DNA from 3 places in the Zhihengliuella alba genome. Region 1 is predicted to be linked to each of the others. Evidence: riboswitches for the same ligand, from Rfam matches in the RefSeq annotation. Region 1 holds a riboswitch; each other region holds the start of a gene.
What was found. A riboswitch is a leader RNA that binds a small molecule or an ion and turns the genes downstream of it on or off. The one in region 1 is predicted to bind S-adenosylmethionine.
Positions count from the first base shown of each region.

Region 2: it holds a riboswitch for S-adenosylmethionine, as region 1 does, so the genes downstream of both, ABD784_RS05450 (hypothetical protein) here and ABD784_RS11785 (methionine ABC transporter ATP-binding protein) in region 1, are expected to answer to the same signal.
Region 3: it holds a riboswitch for S-adenosylmethionine, as region 1 does, so the genes downstream of both, ABD784_RS12525 (methylenetetrahydrofolate reductase) here and ABD784_RS11785 (methionine ABC transporter ATP-binding protein) in region 1, are expected to answer to the same signal.

Region 1 covers NZ_BAABCJ010000006.1:53,361-58,517, forward strand. The annotation lists gene ABD784_RS11770 (acyl-CoA dehydrogenase family protein) at 1-822, opposite strand, end outside; gene ABD784_RS11775 (NtaA/DmoA family FMN-dependent monooxygenase) at 819-2,279, opposite strand; gene ABD784_RS11780 (methionine ABC transporter permease) at 2,364-3,071, opposite strand; gene ABD784_RS11785 (methionine ABC transporter ATP-binding protein) at 3,064-3,900, opposite strand; SAM riboswitch class I at 3,906-4,016, opposite strand; gene ABD784_RS11790 (acyl-CoA dehydrogenase family protein) at 4,183-5,157, opposite strand, start outside.
Region 2 covers NZ_BAABCJ010000001.1:1,191,642-1,196,798, reverse strand. The annotation lists gene ABD784_RS05475 (VIT1/CCC1 transporter family protein) at 1-305, opposite strand, end outside; gene ABD784_RS05470 (DUF4190 domain-containing protein) at 440-1,246, shown strand; gene ABD784_RS05465 (inositol monophosphatase family protein) at 1,233-2,159, opposite strand; gene ABD784_RS05460 (App1 family protein) at 2,323-3,402, shown strand; gene ABD784_RS05455 (acyl-CoA thioesterase) at 3,452-3,883, shown strand; gene ABD784_RS05450 (hypothetical protein) at 3,808-4,311, opposite strand; SAM riboswitch class IV at 4,324-4,462, opposite strand; gene ABD784_RS05445 (siderophore-interacting protein) at 4,619-5,157, shown strand, end outside.
Region 3 covers NZ_BAABCJ010000006.1:196,754-201,910, forward strand. The annotation lists gene ABD784_RS12520 (sirohydrochlorin chelatase) at 69-1,034, opposite strand; SAM riboswitch class I at 1,269-1,383, shown strand; gene ABD784_RS12525 (methylenetetrahydrofolate reductase) at 1,470-2,447, shown strand; gene metE (5-methyltetrahydropteroyltriglutamate--homocysteine S-methyltransferase) at 2,524-4,878, shown strand; gene ABD784_RS12535 (O-acetylhomoserine aminocarboxypropyltransferase/cysteine synthase family protein) at 5,054-5,157, shown strand, end outside.

The DNA of each region.
Region 1 (5,157 bases):
CTCCCGGAACGGCACGCCGGATCCCGTGTTGAAGGTGCGCTTGCGGCCGGCGACGAGCGCGGCGGCGTCGTCCCGGGCCGCGCGCGCGATCCCGGCCTGCACGGCGAGCAGCACCAGCTGGAAGAAGGCCGCCTCGTGCACCGCCTCCTGGCTGCCCTTCACGCGCGGCAGGACGTCGGCGTCGTCCACGGCCACCGCGTCGAACTCGGTGGTGCCCGTGCCGGTGAGACGCTGGCCGAAGCCGTCCCAGTCGTCGTGCACCCGCACGCCGTCGGCGTCGACGCGGACGACGGCGAACTGCCGTTCCCCGGTCGACTCGCCGCCCGGCCCGGTCACCTGGGCGCTGACGCGCGTGTAGGTGGAGTAGATGGTGCCGGTGCAGTAGTACTTCTCCCCGGTGAGCCGCCAGCCGCCGTCCGCGCCGCGGGCGAGCGAGGTGTTGAGCTCGCCGAGGGCGTTGCCGCCGCGCTCGGTCGACGCGTTGCCCACCGTCTCCCCCGCGACCAGCCGGGCGTACCACCGGGCCCGGACGTCCTCGGGCTGCCAGAAGAGGGTCTCGGCGAACCCGAAGTGGGACCGGTACAGGTGCCCCACGTTGGAGTCGGCGGCGGAGAGGTCTACGAGCAGGCGGATCACCGTCTCGAGGCTCGCGCCGTAGCCGCCGTGCTCGGTGGGGACGCGCAGGGCGCCGAACCGCTCGGCGTCCAGCCAGGCGACCGGCTCGAAGGGGAGGACCCGCTCGCGGTCGCGCTCCCAGGCGCCGGCGGCGATGCGGGCGAACACGGGGGCGAAGCGCTCCCGCAGGATCTCGTACGTGCTCACGCGTTGACCCCCTCCGGTGCGGCGGCCGCAGGGCCGGTCGCCGCGAGCCCGGCGGGCACCGCGGGCGAGTCCAGGTCCGCGCCCCGCCCGCGGAAGGCGGCCGCCGGGTGCGAGGGCTCGAGGCGGGCGCCGCGGCCGAAGACCTTCTCGCGCAGGGTGCCCGGCGCGTACTCGGTCTGGGCGAGTCCGCGGCGGCGCAGCTCGGGCAGGAGTCCCTCGATGAAGTCGGTGTAGGAGTCGGGGAGGACCTGGTTCATGACGTTCACGCCGTCGATCCCGGCGTCCTGCCACTGCTCCAGCCGGTCGGCGATCTGCTCCGGGGTGCCGGCGATCTGCTGGCCGAAGGCCCGGGCGCGGGCGATCTCGCGCAGCGACGGGTTCCCGTCCGGCGAGAGCCGCCGCAGCGTCTCCAGGTGGCCCTGCGTGCCCTCGGTCTGCACGGAGCCGGCGCCGAGGTCGTCGAGCCGGGCGTCGAGGTCGTGCCCGCCCAGGTCGACGCCGAGCCCGCCGCCGATGTGCGCCAGGATGTACTCCAGGTCCAGGGACGCCTCGAGGCTCTCCTGCTTGCGGCGGACCTCGTCCTCGGTGCTGCCGACGACGAACGAGAGCCCGGCGAAGACCTTCACGTCCTCCGCCTGCCGCCCGGCGGCCACGGCCTGCTCGCGCACCAGCGCACTGCTGCGGGCCGCGCTGGACGGCGACGGGGCGAAGATGAAGGTGGCCTCGGCGTGCCGGCCGGCGAAGGCGCGTCCGCGCGGGGAGGATCCGGCCTGGAAGAGGAACGGGGTCCGCTGCGGGCTCGGCTCCACCAGGTGCGGCCCGTCGATGCTGTAGCGCTCGCCGCGGTGGTTGATGCGGCGCACCTTCGCCGGGTCCGCGTAGCGGCCGGACGCCTTGTCGGCGAGGACGGCGTCGTCGTCCCACGAGCCCTCCCACAGCGCGTAGACCGCCTCGGCGTACTCCTCGGCCCAGGCGTAGCGCTCGTCGTGCCGCTCGAGCTCGGCCGCCCCGAAGTTGCGGTGCGCGTTCTCGAGGACGCTGGTGACGATGTTCCACCCGACGCGGCCGTCCGTCAGGTGGTCCAGCGTGGAGAGCTGCCGGGCGAACTGGAACGGCTCGGCCTGGATGATGGAGCTCGTCAGGGCCAGACCGATGTCCTCGGTGGCGCCGGCGAGCGCGGAGACCAGGACCAGCGGATCGTTCGCCGGCACCTGCAGGCCCTTGCCGACGTGATGCTGCCACCCGCCGTCGTACTGGCCGTAGAGGCCGGCGACGTCGGCGAAGAACAGGGCGTCGAACTTGGCGTCCTCCAGCTGGCGGGCCAGGCCCGTCCAGAGGGAGAGCTCGTTGAAGCGGTGCTGCTGGGCCTCGGGGCGGCGCCAGTGGCCGCCGAGGATGTGGTTCGGGGTGTTCATCAGGAACGCGCTGAGGAGCAGGCGCGGGCGGGGTGCGGGCATGGGTGTCCTTAAGCCGTGGGACGGTGTGCAGTGGGACGGTGTGCGGTGACGGGGATCGGGTGCGGGTGCTCGCGGCCGCCGCGGCTAGCGCTTGTCCAGCACGCGGGCCAGGCGGGTGCCGCCGAGCTGGACGAACTGGACGAGCACGATCATGAGGACGATCGCGACGAGCATGACGATGGTCTCGTACCGGTAGTAGCCGTAGCGGATGGCGAAGTCGCCGATGCCGCCGCCGCCCACCAGGCCGGCCATCGCCGAGTAGCTGATGAAGCTCACGGTCATGATGGTGATGGAGCCGATCAGCGCCGGGCGGGCCTCCACGAGCAGCACGTCGCGGACGATCTGCCCGCGCGTGGCGCCCATGGCCCGGGCCGCCTCCACCACGCCGCTGCCGAGCTGCGTGAGGTTCTGCTCCACGAAGCGGGCGAAGTACGGGATGGCGTTGATGGTCAGCGGGACGATGACCGCGGCCGTGCCGATGGTGGTCCCGACGATGAACCGCGTGATCGGGATGATGGCGATCAGCAGGATCAGGAACGGGAAGGACCGGATGGTGTTGACCAGGGAGTCGACGATCCGGTGGGCGCGCGGCCGCGGCTTCAGGCCCACCGGCGACGCCGAGTAGAGCCACACGCCCAGCGGCGTGCCGAGGAGGATCGCCAGCGGGATCGCGACCAGCAGCATGGTGAAGGTCTGCCCCATCGCGACGCCGATCTCCGGCAGGAGCTCGACGATGCGGTCCAGCCCGAGGCCGGAGTCGGTGCCCGTGGTGGGGGCGGAGGCGCTAGGCATGGATGAGCTCCTTCCCGTCGCGTCCGCGCAGCGGTGCGCCGGAGGCCGGGTCGCGGCGGCCGGCGAGCGGCGTGCGGTCCAGATGGATCTCCTCGTCGAGGAGGTAGCGGCCGATCTCGGTGCCCGGCTCGAACGCTCCCGAGGCGAGGTCGGCGACGTCGAACCGCTCCACGACGGCCCCGTCCTCCATGACGGCGACGTTGTCGGCGATGGCCTTCACCACGTTCAGCTCGTGGGTCACCACCACCGTGGTGATGCCGAGGCTCTGGTTGATGTCGGCGATGTACTGCAGGACCGAGGCGGTGGTCCGGGGGTCCACGGCGGAGGTCGGCTCGTCGCAGAGCAGGACCTTCGGGTGGGTGACGAGGGCGCGGGCGATTGCCACGCGCTGCTTCTGTCCGCCGGAGAGCTGCGCGGGGTAGCTCTTGGACTTCTCGGCGAGGTCCACGATCTCGAGGGCCTCCTGGGCACGACGGCGGCGCTCGGCCTTCTCGATCCCGGCGAACTTCAGGGACAGCTCGACGTTCTGCAGCGCCGTCCGGTTGTTGAGCAGGTTGAAGTGCTGGAAGATCATGCCGATCTGGTGCCGCTCCCTGCGGAGCCGCTCGTCGTCGAGGCCGGTGAGGTCCACGCCGTCGAGCACCACCTGGCCGTGCGTGGGGCGCTCGAGCAGGTTGATATTGCGCAGCAGCGTGGACTTGCCCGCCCCGGAGAAGCCGATGATCCCCTGGATCGAACCGGCCGGGATGTCGAGACTGACGTCGTTCACCGCGGTGAAGTCGCCGTCCTTCCCCCGGAAGGTGGTGGACACATTGCGAAGACTGATCATGCTCTCCTCCATCGGTTCTGGCGTTAGCACCGTTGCCGGTCCGCCCGCGGAGGGCGGCGACCGGGTGGTTGCTGCGGCGTCGTCGAGCCAGATCTCTCAGCCGCTCTGGATGGTTTTTCGCGAATAGTTCTCTGTGGTGCGGGGCTCGCGATTCCCGCTCCCTCTACTGAATCGTGTGACGCTCGGCCGACACAAAACGCCGGACTCCGGGAGTCACCCGGCGACCCGGGGCCCGTCACATGACAGCTTGTGAAGCGCACATGACGTTCTGTGACGCGCCGGTCAGGCGTAGGACTCCGGGACGTCCCCGGCGGAGTCGTGCGTCACCGGGGCCCGCCCGTTGACCTCGTAGTCGCCCACGATCCGGGCACGGTAGATGGCCGGGTTGTGGGTGGCGATGGTGCGGGCGTTGCGCCAGTGCCGGTCGAAGTTGCAGCTGGTCGAGGTGGACGAGGCGCCGAGCCCGTCGAACATCTTGGAGGCGGCGGCGAGCACCAGCGGCTGCACGGCCGTGTGGGCGCGATTCGCCGTGAGCTCGCAGACCAGGTGGCGCTCGTCCTCGCTGAGTCCCTCGTCGGCCAGCAGTGCCTCGACCTCTCCGACCGCTGCGAGCACGATCGACTCGGTGGCGAGGACCTGGCCGGAGATCTCGCCGATCAGCTGCAGCACCTGCGGCTCGTCACGCAGCGGCACGCCGGTGCCCGTGGTGAAGTTGCGGGTGCGCGCCTGCACGGCGAGCCGGGCATCGGCCAGGACGGCCCGCGCGATGCCGGCCTGCACCGCGAGCAGCACCAGCTGGAAGACCGTGGACTCGACGTGCTCGAACTGGTCCACGGGCACGATCAGGGTGTCGACCGGGACCGTGTCGAACTCGGTGGACCCGGTGCCGGTGAGCTGCTGGCCGAACCCGTCCCAGTCGTCGTACATCTTCACGCCGCTGTGCTGCGTGGAGACGACGGCGAGGTGGCGGCCCGGGCGCTGCGGGTGGGTGGCGGCCACCACGGTCCAGTCGGCGAAGATCGTGCCGGTGCAGTAGTACTTGGTCCCGGAGACGAAGACGCCGTACGGGGTGGCGCTGATCGCCGTGTTCCAGGTGCCCAGGGCGTTGCCGCCGCGCTCGGTGTAGGCGTTGCCGACGATCTGCCCGGCGACGACGCGGTTGATCCACTTCTCCCGGACGGCGGGGTCCGGGTGCATCTGGATCTGCTCGACGAACGCGATGTGGGCCCGCAGCAGGTGCGCGACCTGCGAGTCCGC
Region 2 (5,157 bases), on a different contig from region 1:
GCGCGCTGGGCCAGCGCGAGCACGAAGACGGAGCCGAAGTGCTGGGCGAAGAAGCGCAGCAGGGCACGGCGCGGCGACGGCGCGGTGGCCCGGGCGGCGTCGTCGCCGAGGAGGTCGATCCAGTGCTGCTCGTGCCGCTGCTCGGCCTCGGCCAGCCCGAGCAGGATCATCCGCTCCTCGCCCGTGCGCTTCTCGGCGAGCGTCTCGTAGACGGCCCGCTCCGCCCGCTCATCGGCCAGATAGCGACGCCAGCGGCGCAGCTGGGCGGGTGTGGGGGACGCTTCTGCGTTGCGGTGCGGAGTCATCACCGGAAAGTATAGAGCCCGCCGTCCGGCAGGACCCTCCCCGGTGACAGCGGATATCGTCCACGAGGACGACGGCGCTCGCCGGTCTCCCGCCTAAGCTGGACGCAGCAGCACCGCAGGAGGCGAGCACCACCATGAGCCAGAACGACGACGGCCGACGACCGGCCTGGGAGAACCCCTGGGACCGCCCGCACCATCAGGGCCCGACCGACCCGAACGCGCCGTCGGCCTGGGAGCAGCCGGGCCCAGTACCGGGGCAGCCGGACCCGCGGACGATGCCGCCGGGCGGCGATCCGCGCGATGGCCGGCCCGCCCCTGCCGCACCGGGCTACGGCCCCGGCGGACCGTACGGCTCAGGAGGAGGCTACGGGGGCGGCTATCCCGGGCCTCCCGGGCCGCCGAGAGCCACCGGCCTGACCATCACCGCCCTGGTCCTGGGCATCGTCGCGGTGGTGGTCTCCGTGGTGCCCGTGGTGCACTTCCTGGCGTTCGTGATCGGCCTGGCGGCCGTCGTCCTCGGCATCGTCGGGCTGGCCCGCCGGCAGCCCCGCCGGGGCTTGTCCATCGCCGGCATCGTCACCGGCGTCTTCGCCCTGCTGTTCGCCACCCTGTGGACGATCGCCTCCGTGGCACTCTTCGGCTGGGTCTCCGACTCGATGGGGGAGACGGCCGAGTTCCGGTTCGAGGCCATCGCCGAGGGGCCGGCCACCGCCACCTACACGCTGACCCTGGAGGACGTCACCACCGTCCCGGTCGGCCCGGAGTCCCCCTGGTCCGAGGACGTGCAGGCCAACCCGCTGTTCGGCACCATCACCGTGGAGAGCGACGAGGGCAGCGGCCGCGTGGGCTGCCGGATCCTCGACGCGGAGGGGACGGTCGTCGACGAGGAGTTCGGCAGCGGACCCGGCGCCAGCGCCGAGTGCCACGTCACGGACTTCTGACCGGCTCGACGTCCTTGCCGCGGTAGCCGGCCCGGCGGCGGGTATCCATGATCCGGCGGACGGCGGCCAGCGCCGTCGCCGCATCGGTGCCCGGCGCATGCGCCAGGTACGTCGGCGCCTCGTGGGCCCGGCGCCCCAGGACGCCGGGCGCGGCCGGCGACGCGTCGTCGTCGTACCGGAAGGGCACGTAGGTGCCCCCGGCCTGCGCCACGATGAACGCCCCCGCCGCGACGTCCCAGGGATTCGTGTCGAAGCCCAGCGTGATGTCGGCCCAGCCGGCGGCCACGTGGGCCAGCTCCAGCGCGCCGGACACCTTGCGGCGGACGGTCGCGTACGTGGTGACGAGCTCGGCGAAGGCGTCCAGCGCCGCGCCGCCGTCCACCTCGATCGCCTCGGCCGAGGGATAGTCCGTCATGACGGAAGCCGCGTGCTCCTCCTCCGCCCCGGCGGGGGCCAGGGGCACACCGTTGCGGAACGCCCCCGTGGCGTCGGCGGCGAAGAGGTCCCCGGCGACCGGGTCGTAGACGACCCCGGCGACCACGGCGTCCTCGACCACCGCTGCGATCGAGACGCAGAAGAACGCGACCCCGTGGGCGAAGTTGCTGGTCCCGTCCACCGGGTCGATGATCCACTCGACCCGTCCGGAGCCGTGCGCGCCGCCCTCCTCGCCGCGGAACCGGCTGTCGGGGACGGCCGCCGCGAGGGACTCGACGATCCGCGTCTCGCTCGCGCGGTCGAACTCCGTGACCAGATCGTGGTGGTTGCGCTTGCTGGTGGCCGTCATCGCGGAGCGGAAGGCCCCGCGGAGCAGGTCGCCCACACCGGTCGCGGCGGACTCGGCGGCGGCGCGGAGGCGGCGGGATTCGTCGTCGGACACGGGCAGGAGGGCGGGGGAGGGTTCGGAGTCGGCCACGCCACCAGCCTAGCGACTGCCCCGTCCCGCCCGGTCCCCGGCCACCGGCGGGACGGGCGCCGAGGAGCGTGCGGCGGAGCGCGCGGTGGAGTGTGCGGTGGAGCGTGCGCGGGGAGGGCCGGCGATTCGGCGCGCGAGCCCGGGGGCGTGCGAGACTGATCCCATGCCCGCACCGAAAAAGCACCCGGGGGTCCAGCTCGAGGACGCCTGGCACGCCTACCGCGAGCGCGCGTCGCGTGCGCGCGGCCACCTGCCCACGGTGACGCCGTTCCGGGGGTACGGCGCCACCGCCGACCCGACCTCGGAGAACGACGCCGAGGCGTCGGGCTGGGTGCGCGTGCTCGCGCGCGTGGTCCTCGCCAAGCCCGGGATCTTCACCAACGGCCTGCGGCACTCGAAGATGGTGGCCGACGGGATCCGCGGCTGGCGCAACTTCATCTCCCCGCCGATCCCGTACGCCGAGGTCGAGGCGCGCGTGGGCGGCCGCGTCTTCCACGTCGACGCCGACCGCGGCGGGGTCCTGGACGTCCGGCTCGCGATCGACCTCGAGCCGGGGTGGCACGAGGTGGTGCTCACCGCCGAGGGGTCCGAGCCGTCCACCGTCGACGTCTTCGTCGTCGACGCGTCCTCCGACTTCGGGATCGTCTGCGACGTCGACGACACCGTGGTCGTCACGGCCCTCCCGCGGCCGCTGCTGGCGGCGTGGAACTCGTTCGTGCTCTCCGAGCACGCCCGCCTGGCTACGCCCGGCATGGCCGTGATGATGGAGCGACTCGCCACGACCTGGCCCGGCTCCCCGGTCATCTACGTCTCCACCGGCGCCTGGAACGCGGCGGCGACGCTCACCCGGTTCCTCACCCGGAACCTCTACCCGACCGGGCCGCTGCTGCTCACCGACTGGGGGCCCACCGAGGGCCGGTGGTTCCGGTCCGGCCTGCAGCACAAGGTGGACGAGCTCCGCCGCCTGGCCCGCGAGTTCCCGCACGTGAAATGGCTGCTCATCGGCGACGACGGCCAGCACGACCCGGAGATCTACGCGGAGTTCGCCAGCCGCCACCCCGGCCACGTCCGCGCGATCGTCATCCGCCAGCTCACCCCGTCGGAGGCCGTGCTCGCCGGGGGCCGCTCCTTCCACACCGTCCACGCCACCCCCGGGGTCCCGTGGGTGTACGGGCCGGACGGGGCCACCATCGCCAAGCAGCTCCGCGACCTCGGCCTCCTCGAGGAGGCCGAGGGTGAGTAGCGAGGCGGCCTCCCCGCCCGCCGGCGGCCGCGTCCCGGTCCGCGTGCCGATGCGCTGGGCCGACATGGACGCCTACGGGCACATCAACAACGTCAACATCGTCCGGATGATGGAGGAGGCCCGCATCGCGGCCTTCGGCGTCCCGGGCGGGACCGGCAGGCCCGTCAGCCAGCCCCGGGTGGACCTCTTCGCCAACGTCCCCGAGGGGACGCAGGTCCTCGTCGTGGAGCACCGCGTGCGCTACACGCGGCCGCTGGAGTACCGCAACGTCCCGGCGGAGGTGGACGTGTGGATCTCCAGTCCCAAGGCCGCCAGCTTCGACGTCAGCTACGAGTTCCGTGACGCCGTGGACGGGACCGTCTGCGTGCGCGCGCTGACCACGCTGGCGTTCTTCTCCACCGCCGATCAGCGGCTGATGAGACTGCCCGGGGAGCACCGGTCCGCGCTCGCGGCCTTCGTGGGACCGCCCGCCGTCGGATAGTCCTCCGGCGGCGGCCCGGACTTCTCCACCCCGGCGCCGAGTGCTGCGCCGGGTGCTGCGTGGCATGCGTCGAGGGGCGCCGCGGCCAGGCTCAGGGCCCGCCGGACGATCTCCCGGTGCAGCCCCCGCGCGCGGACCGCGATCTCCGGGCCGATCAGGACGCCGAGGTCGGCGTTCCAGAGGCAGCCCCGGCCGAGCGGCAGGAACCGGGCCACCGCGGCGGCGTCGTGGTGGTGCGCCTCGAACGGGGCGCCGGAGGCCGGCTGCACGGTGAACCTCCCCGTCCGGCGGTCGGCGCTCGTCACCGTGGCGGGCAGCCACTCTCGACGGTCGGCCTCGAGGACGGAGACGATCTGGGTGGTGCTGAGCGCGTGGCCGGGGGCGGGGTGCGCGCACACGGCGCCGCGGTCGGCGAAGACGACGGTCACGGGGTTTCCCTTTCGTTGCTCTTGCCCGCGCGCGTCTGCGCGGGGCCGCTTCGTCATCCGAACCACCCGTGAGACCGCCGCGAGGCGCTCTGTGAGCATGGGGTTGGTGCGCGGCCGGGTCGGAGCCCGTCGTTGGCCGCATCTCGTGAAGCTGCCCCCATCCTACAGCGGCCGCTCGGCGCGCGGGCAAGCCCTGGCACGGGAGCGATCCCGGGCCGGCGACGGTTTGCGATTCATTCCGAGTTAGGAGAGCCTAAGAACTGAGGCCCGGTCGAGTTCCCCGGGCCCGCCGACGAAGGAGTGACCGATGTCCGACGCCCGTCCAGCCCGCGGACCCAAGCCCCAGGTGGTCCTGGAGGTCCTGCGCAGCGAGCGGATCGGCGGCCACATGGTCCGGCTCACGCTCGGCGGGGAGGGCTTCGCGGCCTTCCAGGACAAGGAGGCCACCGACAAGTACGTCAAGCTCCTCTTCGCCGATCCCGAGCTCGGGCTGACCCCGCCGTACAACCTCGAGGAGCTGGCCAAGGCCCTCCCGCCGGAGCGGATGCCGGTCCGGCGCACCTACACCGTGCACGACGTCGACCACGACGCGCAGACGCTGCAGATCGATTTCGTCGTCCACGGCGACCAGGGCCTCGCCGGGCCGTGGGCCGAGCGCGCCCAGCCGGGCGACGTCGTGTGCTTCGCCGGACCCGGCGGGATGTACCTCCCGGACCCCGCCGCGGACTGGCACCTGATCGGCGGCGACGAGTCCGCGCTGCCGGCGATCTCGGCGACGCTGGCCGCGCTGCCGGCGGATGCCCGCGGCCTGGTCTGGGTGGAGGTCGTCGACGCCGCCGACGAGGT
Region 3 (5,157 bases), 140 kb from region 1:
GGGCGGCAGGCGTGCTACCGGAGGTGAATGCACGTTGCGCCGGCCCCGTGACAAAACGTCTCGCGACGTCACGAACGGTCCGTGCGCAGCCCCTCGAGCACCGTTTCGACGAGACATTCGGTCAACATGGCGGCGGATGACGCCTCCGGTGACAGCAGCGGGGGGCTGACGTACTGTGCCCCGGTCGCCCGGAGGCGCTCCTGGAAGAACCCCTCGCCCAGCAGGACGCTCAGGACGGCGACCTCGCGTCCCTCGTCCCGGTGGCGCTTCACGACGTCGCCGATCCGCGGTTCGGCCGCCGAGCAGAACGCCGCCTCGACACGGGAGCCGAGCACGGCCGAGACGAGCTCGGCGAGCCGCAGCGCCTGCGCCCGCCCCTCCGGCCGCCGGGTGCCGGCGACGGCCAGGACCACGGCGGGCTGCTCCGGCGCCGGCGACCAGCCGAGCGTGGCCGGGGAGTCCGGTGTGGGAGGGGAGCCCGGTGTGGGAGGGGAGCCCGAGGCGGCGGGCCCGGTCTCGGGGGCGGCGGGGACCAGGGCGGCGGGGACCAGGGCGGCGGGGACCAGGGCGGCCAGCCCCCGCGCCAGCCGGAGGGCGGCGGCGCCGGCGGCGATCGGGGGCAGCGCCCCGGTGCTGGGACGCTGCACGACCGCGTCGGCGATGTCGTGGACGGTGTGGACGCCGTCGCAGACGAGCATCGGCAGGACCACGGCGGTCTCCCCCGCGGGCAGCGCCGCCAGGACGTCGCCCAGCCGCGGCTGCTGCACGTCCACGTAGGCCTCGTGGACCCGCACCCGGACGGCGGAGCCCGCGAGCGCCTGGCGCAGCCGGTCCTCGACGCCGGCGCGGAGCCCGTCGATCATCCCGCGGCCCTCGGGGGAGTCGGTGCCGTGGGCGACCGCGACGACGTGCACGACGCCCCGGCCGTTCCCGCCGGACGCCGGGAGGCCAGCGTGGGGCGCCGGGGGCTCCCAGCGCGGGTCCTCCCGGGGCCCTCGGCTCGGAGCGGTCGGGTGCGGATCTCGATGCTGCATGGGTGCAACCTACCGAGCGATCCGGGCCCGGGCCGCACCCGGGTGGGGTCGGCGCGGGGCCGGGTCACGAACCGTCACACGGGCTCTTTGTGACGGCCGGAGTCCCCCTCGGCCCCGGTTCTCCGCGTCACAACTGCGATTCGAGCGTCATCGGCTTTCACATTCCCGACTGTGAAGCGCCCGGGGCGGCCGTGTTTGCCGGACCGGTGCGCCGGGCCCTTACATGGTGAGCACCACCCATCAAGAGCGGCCGAGAGATCTGGATCGACGACGCCGCAGCAACCATCCGCCTCCCCGGCATCCCGGCCGGACGACGACGGAACGGTGCTACCGCCAGAAGCGATGGAGACGCATCGACGCCACGCCCTCCGCCCGGCACCCCGGGCTGCGGTGCGGCGCCGTCGTTCCTCCTTCGCGTCAATGCGAGGAGACAGAATGAGCCTGAACCACACCGCAGCGCCGCCCCCGGCGCTGTCCTACGAGCTCTACCCGCCCCGCAACGCCGAGGCCCGCGCCCGGGCCGTGGACGTCGTCGCGGAGCTCGAGGCGAGCGGCCCCGACTACGTGTCCGTCACCTACAACGGCACGCCGGAGCGGCGCCGGGCCTCGATCGAGCTGATCGGCCACCTGATCGAGCACACCCGGCTGCGGCCGCTGGCCCATCTGACCTGCGTGGGCGAGACCCGCGACTCGCTGGACCGGCTGGTCAACCACCTGGTGGCGCTCGGCGTCCGCGGCGTCCTCGCCCTGCGCGGGGACCAGCCGGAGGGCACCGACCCGGACCACCCGGCCGCCTACGGCGAGCTGCCGTTCGCGCGCTACCTCGTGGAGCTGATCCGGGAGGTCGAGGACCGCAGGTCGGCCTCGCTCGGCGCCGGACGGCTCGCGATCGGCGTCGCCGCGTACCCGACGCGCCACCCGGAGTCCCCCTCCTTCCGGCACGACGTCGAGGTGCTGCTCGCCAAGGAGCGCGCCGGTGCGAACTTCGCGATCACGCAGATCTACTTCGACGCCGCCGACTACACCGGGCTGGTGGAGGCGGCGCGGACCGCGGGCGTCACCATCCCGATCGTCCCGGGCATCATGCCGGTCAACAACGAGCGACGGCTGCTGCGCCTCTGCGAGCTCTCCGGGCTGGCCCCGGACGAGGGCCTGCGCGCCCGCCTGGCCGACGCGGCCACGGACGCCGAGCGGCACCGCATCGGCGTCGACCACGCGGCCGGGCTGGCCCAGGCCGCGTTCGACGCCGGGGCGCCAGGGCTCCACCTCTACACCTTCAACGACGCCCGCGGGCCCCTGGACGTGGTCCGGGCCCTCGGCCTGACCGGCGCCGGCATCACCGACGCCCGCGACGGCGCCGACTACGGCGACGTGCACGCGCTCGTCGGCGCAGCCCGGCTCGCCAACGCCTGACCGCCGCCACCGAACCACCCACCGACCACCGACATCCCTTTCCCGCACCACCCTTTCCCGCACGAAGGAGCACGCCATGACCACGTTCCCCGCCGCCACCATCCTCGGCTACCCGCGCATCGGCCCGAACCGCGAGCTGAAGAAGGCCGTCGAGGCCTACTGGGCCGGCCGCATCGACGAGGCCGCCCTCGACGCGGCCTCGCACGAGCTGCAGGACCGCACCATCGACCGCCTCGTCGGCCTCGGCCTCTCCGCGACCGACTCCTCCATCCCGGCGGACTTCGCGCTCTACGACCAGGTGCTGGACACCACGGCCGCCCTCGGCGCCCTGCCGCAGCGCTTCGCCGACCTGGCCGGCACCGACGGCGAGGTCGGCACCGACGCCTACTTCACGCTGGCCCGGGGCGACAAGGAGCGCCAGCCGCTGGAGATGACCAAGTGGTTCGACACGAACTACCACTACCTGGTCCCCGAGATCGGCCCCACCACGGTCTTCCGCCCGCTGGCCGACCGCCTCGCGGGGATCGTCAAGCGCCAGTCGGCCCGCGGCAACACGCTCCGCCCGGTCCTCGTCGGCCCGGTGACCTACCTGCTGCTGTCCAAGCCGGAGGAGGGCGCCCCCGAGGGCTTCGACCCGCTGGACCGCCTGGACGACGTCGTCGCCGCCTACCGCGGCATCATCGCCCAGCTGGGCGCCGCCGGCGCCGAGTGGGTGCAGCTGGACGAGCCGGGCCTGGTCACCGAGCGTGGCAGCGCCCTGGTCCCCCTCGCGGAGCGCGCGTACCGGACCATCGCCGGCGAGCGGGAGTACGACGGCGCCGCCCGCCCGTCGCTGCTCGTCACCACCGGGTACGGCACCGCCGGCGACATCGCCGCCCCGGGCTCCGGCCTCGCGGCGCTGGCCGCGACCGGCGTCGAGGCCGTCCACGCCGACCTGATCCGCGGCGCACTGCCGACCACCGAGCAGCTCGCGAAACTCGGCGCCACCCGCCTCGTCGCCGGCATCGTCGACGGCCGCAACATCTGGCGCAACGATCTCTCCGCCTCGCTGAAGACCCTGGTGGAGCTGGAGGCCGCGGCCGCCGGCGGCCTGTCCGTGGCCACCACCACCTCGCTGCTGCACGTCCCGCACGATGTCGCCCTGGAGCAGAACCTGCCCGAGCACCTGCCGGAGTGGCTGGCGTTCGCCGACCAGAAGGTCGCCGAGGTCCTCACGCTCTCCCGCGGGCTCGTCGGCGGCCCCGCCGCCGTGGAGTCCGAGGTCGCCGCCTCCGATGCGGCGATCGCCCACCGTGCGGCGTTCGCCGGCACCCGCGTCGAGTCGGTCCGCCAGCGCCAGGCCGCGCTGACCGCGCAGGACATCGACCGCGCCCCGGCCGAGGAGCGCGCCGAGGCCCAGCGCGCCCGCCTGGACCTGCCGGACCTGCCGACCACCACCATCGGCTCCTTCCCGCAGACCGGCGAGGTCCGCAAGGCCCGCGCCGAGTTCCGCGCTGGCCGGATCACGGCCGAGCAGTACGACCAGTTCCTCAAGGACGAGATCGCCCGCGTGGTCCGGCTCCAGGAGGACCTCGGCCTCGACGTGCTGGTGCACGGCGAGCCGGAGCGCAACGACATGGTCCAGTACTTCGCCGAGAACTTCGACGGCTTCGCCGCCACGGAGAACGGCTGGGTCCAGTCCTACGGCTCCCGCTGCACCCGCCCGTCGATCCTCTGGGGCGACGTCACCCGCCCGGAGGCGTTCACGGTGCCGTGGATCAGCTACGCGCAGTCCCTGACGCAGAAGCCGCTCAAGGGCATGCTCACCGGCCCGGTGACCATCCTCGCGTGGTCCTTCGTCCGCAACGACCAGCCCCTCGGCGAGACCGCCGACCAGGTGGCCCTGGCCCTGCGCGACGAGATCGCGGACCTCGAGGCCGCCGGCATCGCGGCGATCCAGGTCGACGAGCCGGCCCTGCGCGAGCTGCTCCCGCTGCGCGCCGCCGACCAGCCGTCCTACCTGAAGTGGTCCGTGGACTCCTTCCGGCTGGCGACCTCCGGGGTGCGCACCGAGACGCAGATCCACACGCACCTCTGCTACTCGGAGTTCGGCGAGGTCATCGCCGGCATCGACGGGCTGAACGCGGACGTCACGAGCATCGAGGCGGCCCGCTCCAAGATGGAGGTCGCGGTGGACCTGGCCGAATTCGGCTACCGCCGCGGCGTGGGCCCGGGCGTCTACGACATCCACTCCCCGCGCGTGCCCTCCACGGAGGAGGTCGAGTCGCTCATCCGCACCGCCCTGGCCAACGTGCCGGTGGCGCAGCTCTGGATCAACCCGGACTGCGGCCTGAAGACGCGCGGCTACGAGGAGACCGTCGAGTCCCTGCGCAACGTGGTCGCGGCCACCGAGTCGGCCCGCGCCTCGCTGCTCGCCGAGGTCCCGGCCTAACCGGTCCCGGCCTAACCGGCCCCGGCCAGCCGCCCTCGGGAGGCCCCCGCCGGGCCTCCCCCGCGGATCGCGTGCGTCCGGCCCCTCCCCGGGGCCGGACGCACCCCGCACCCCCGTTCCATCCCCCGCCGCGGCCCGCCGGCTGCGGGAACTCAGGACCTAAGGAGCCCCTTCCATGAGTTCGACCACCACCATCCACGCCGGGTACGCCCCCGCGGGACCGCACTTCCCCGTGGCGGTCCCGGTCCACCAGACCACCGCCTACGAGTTCCCGTCCTA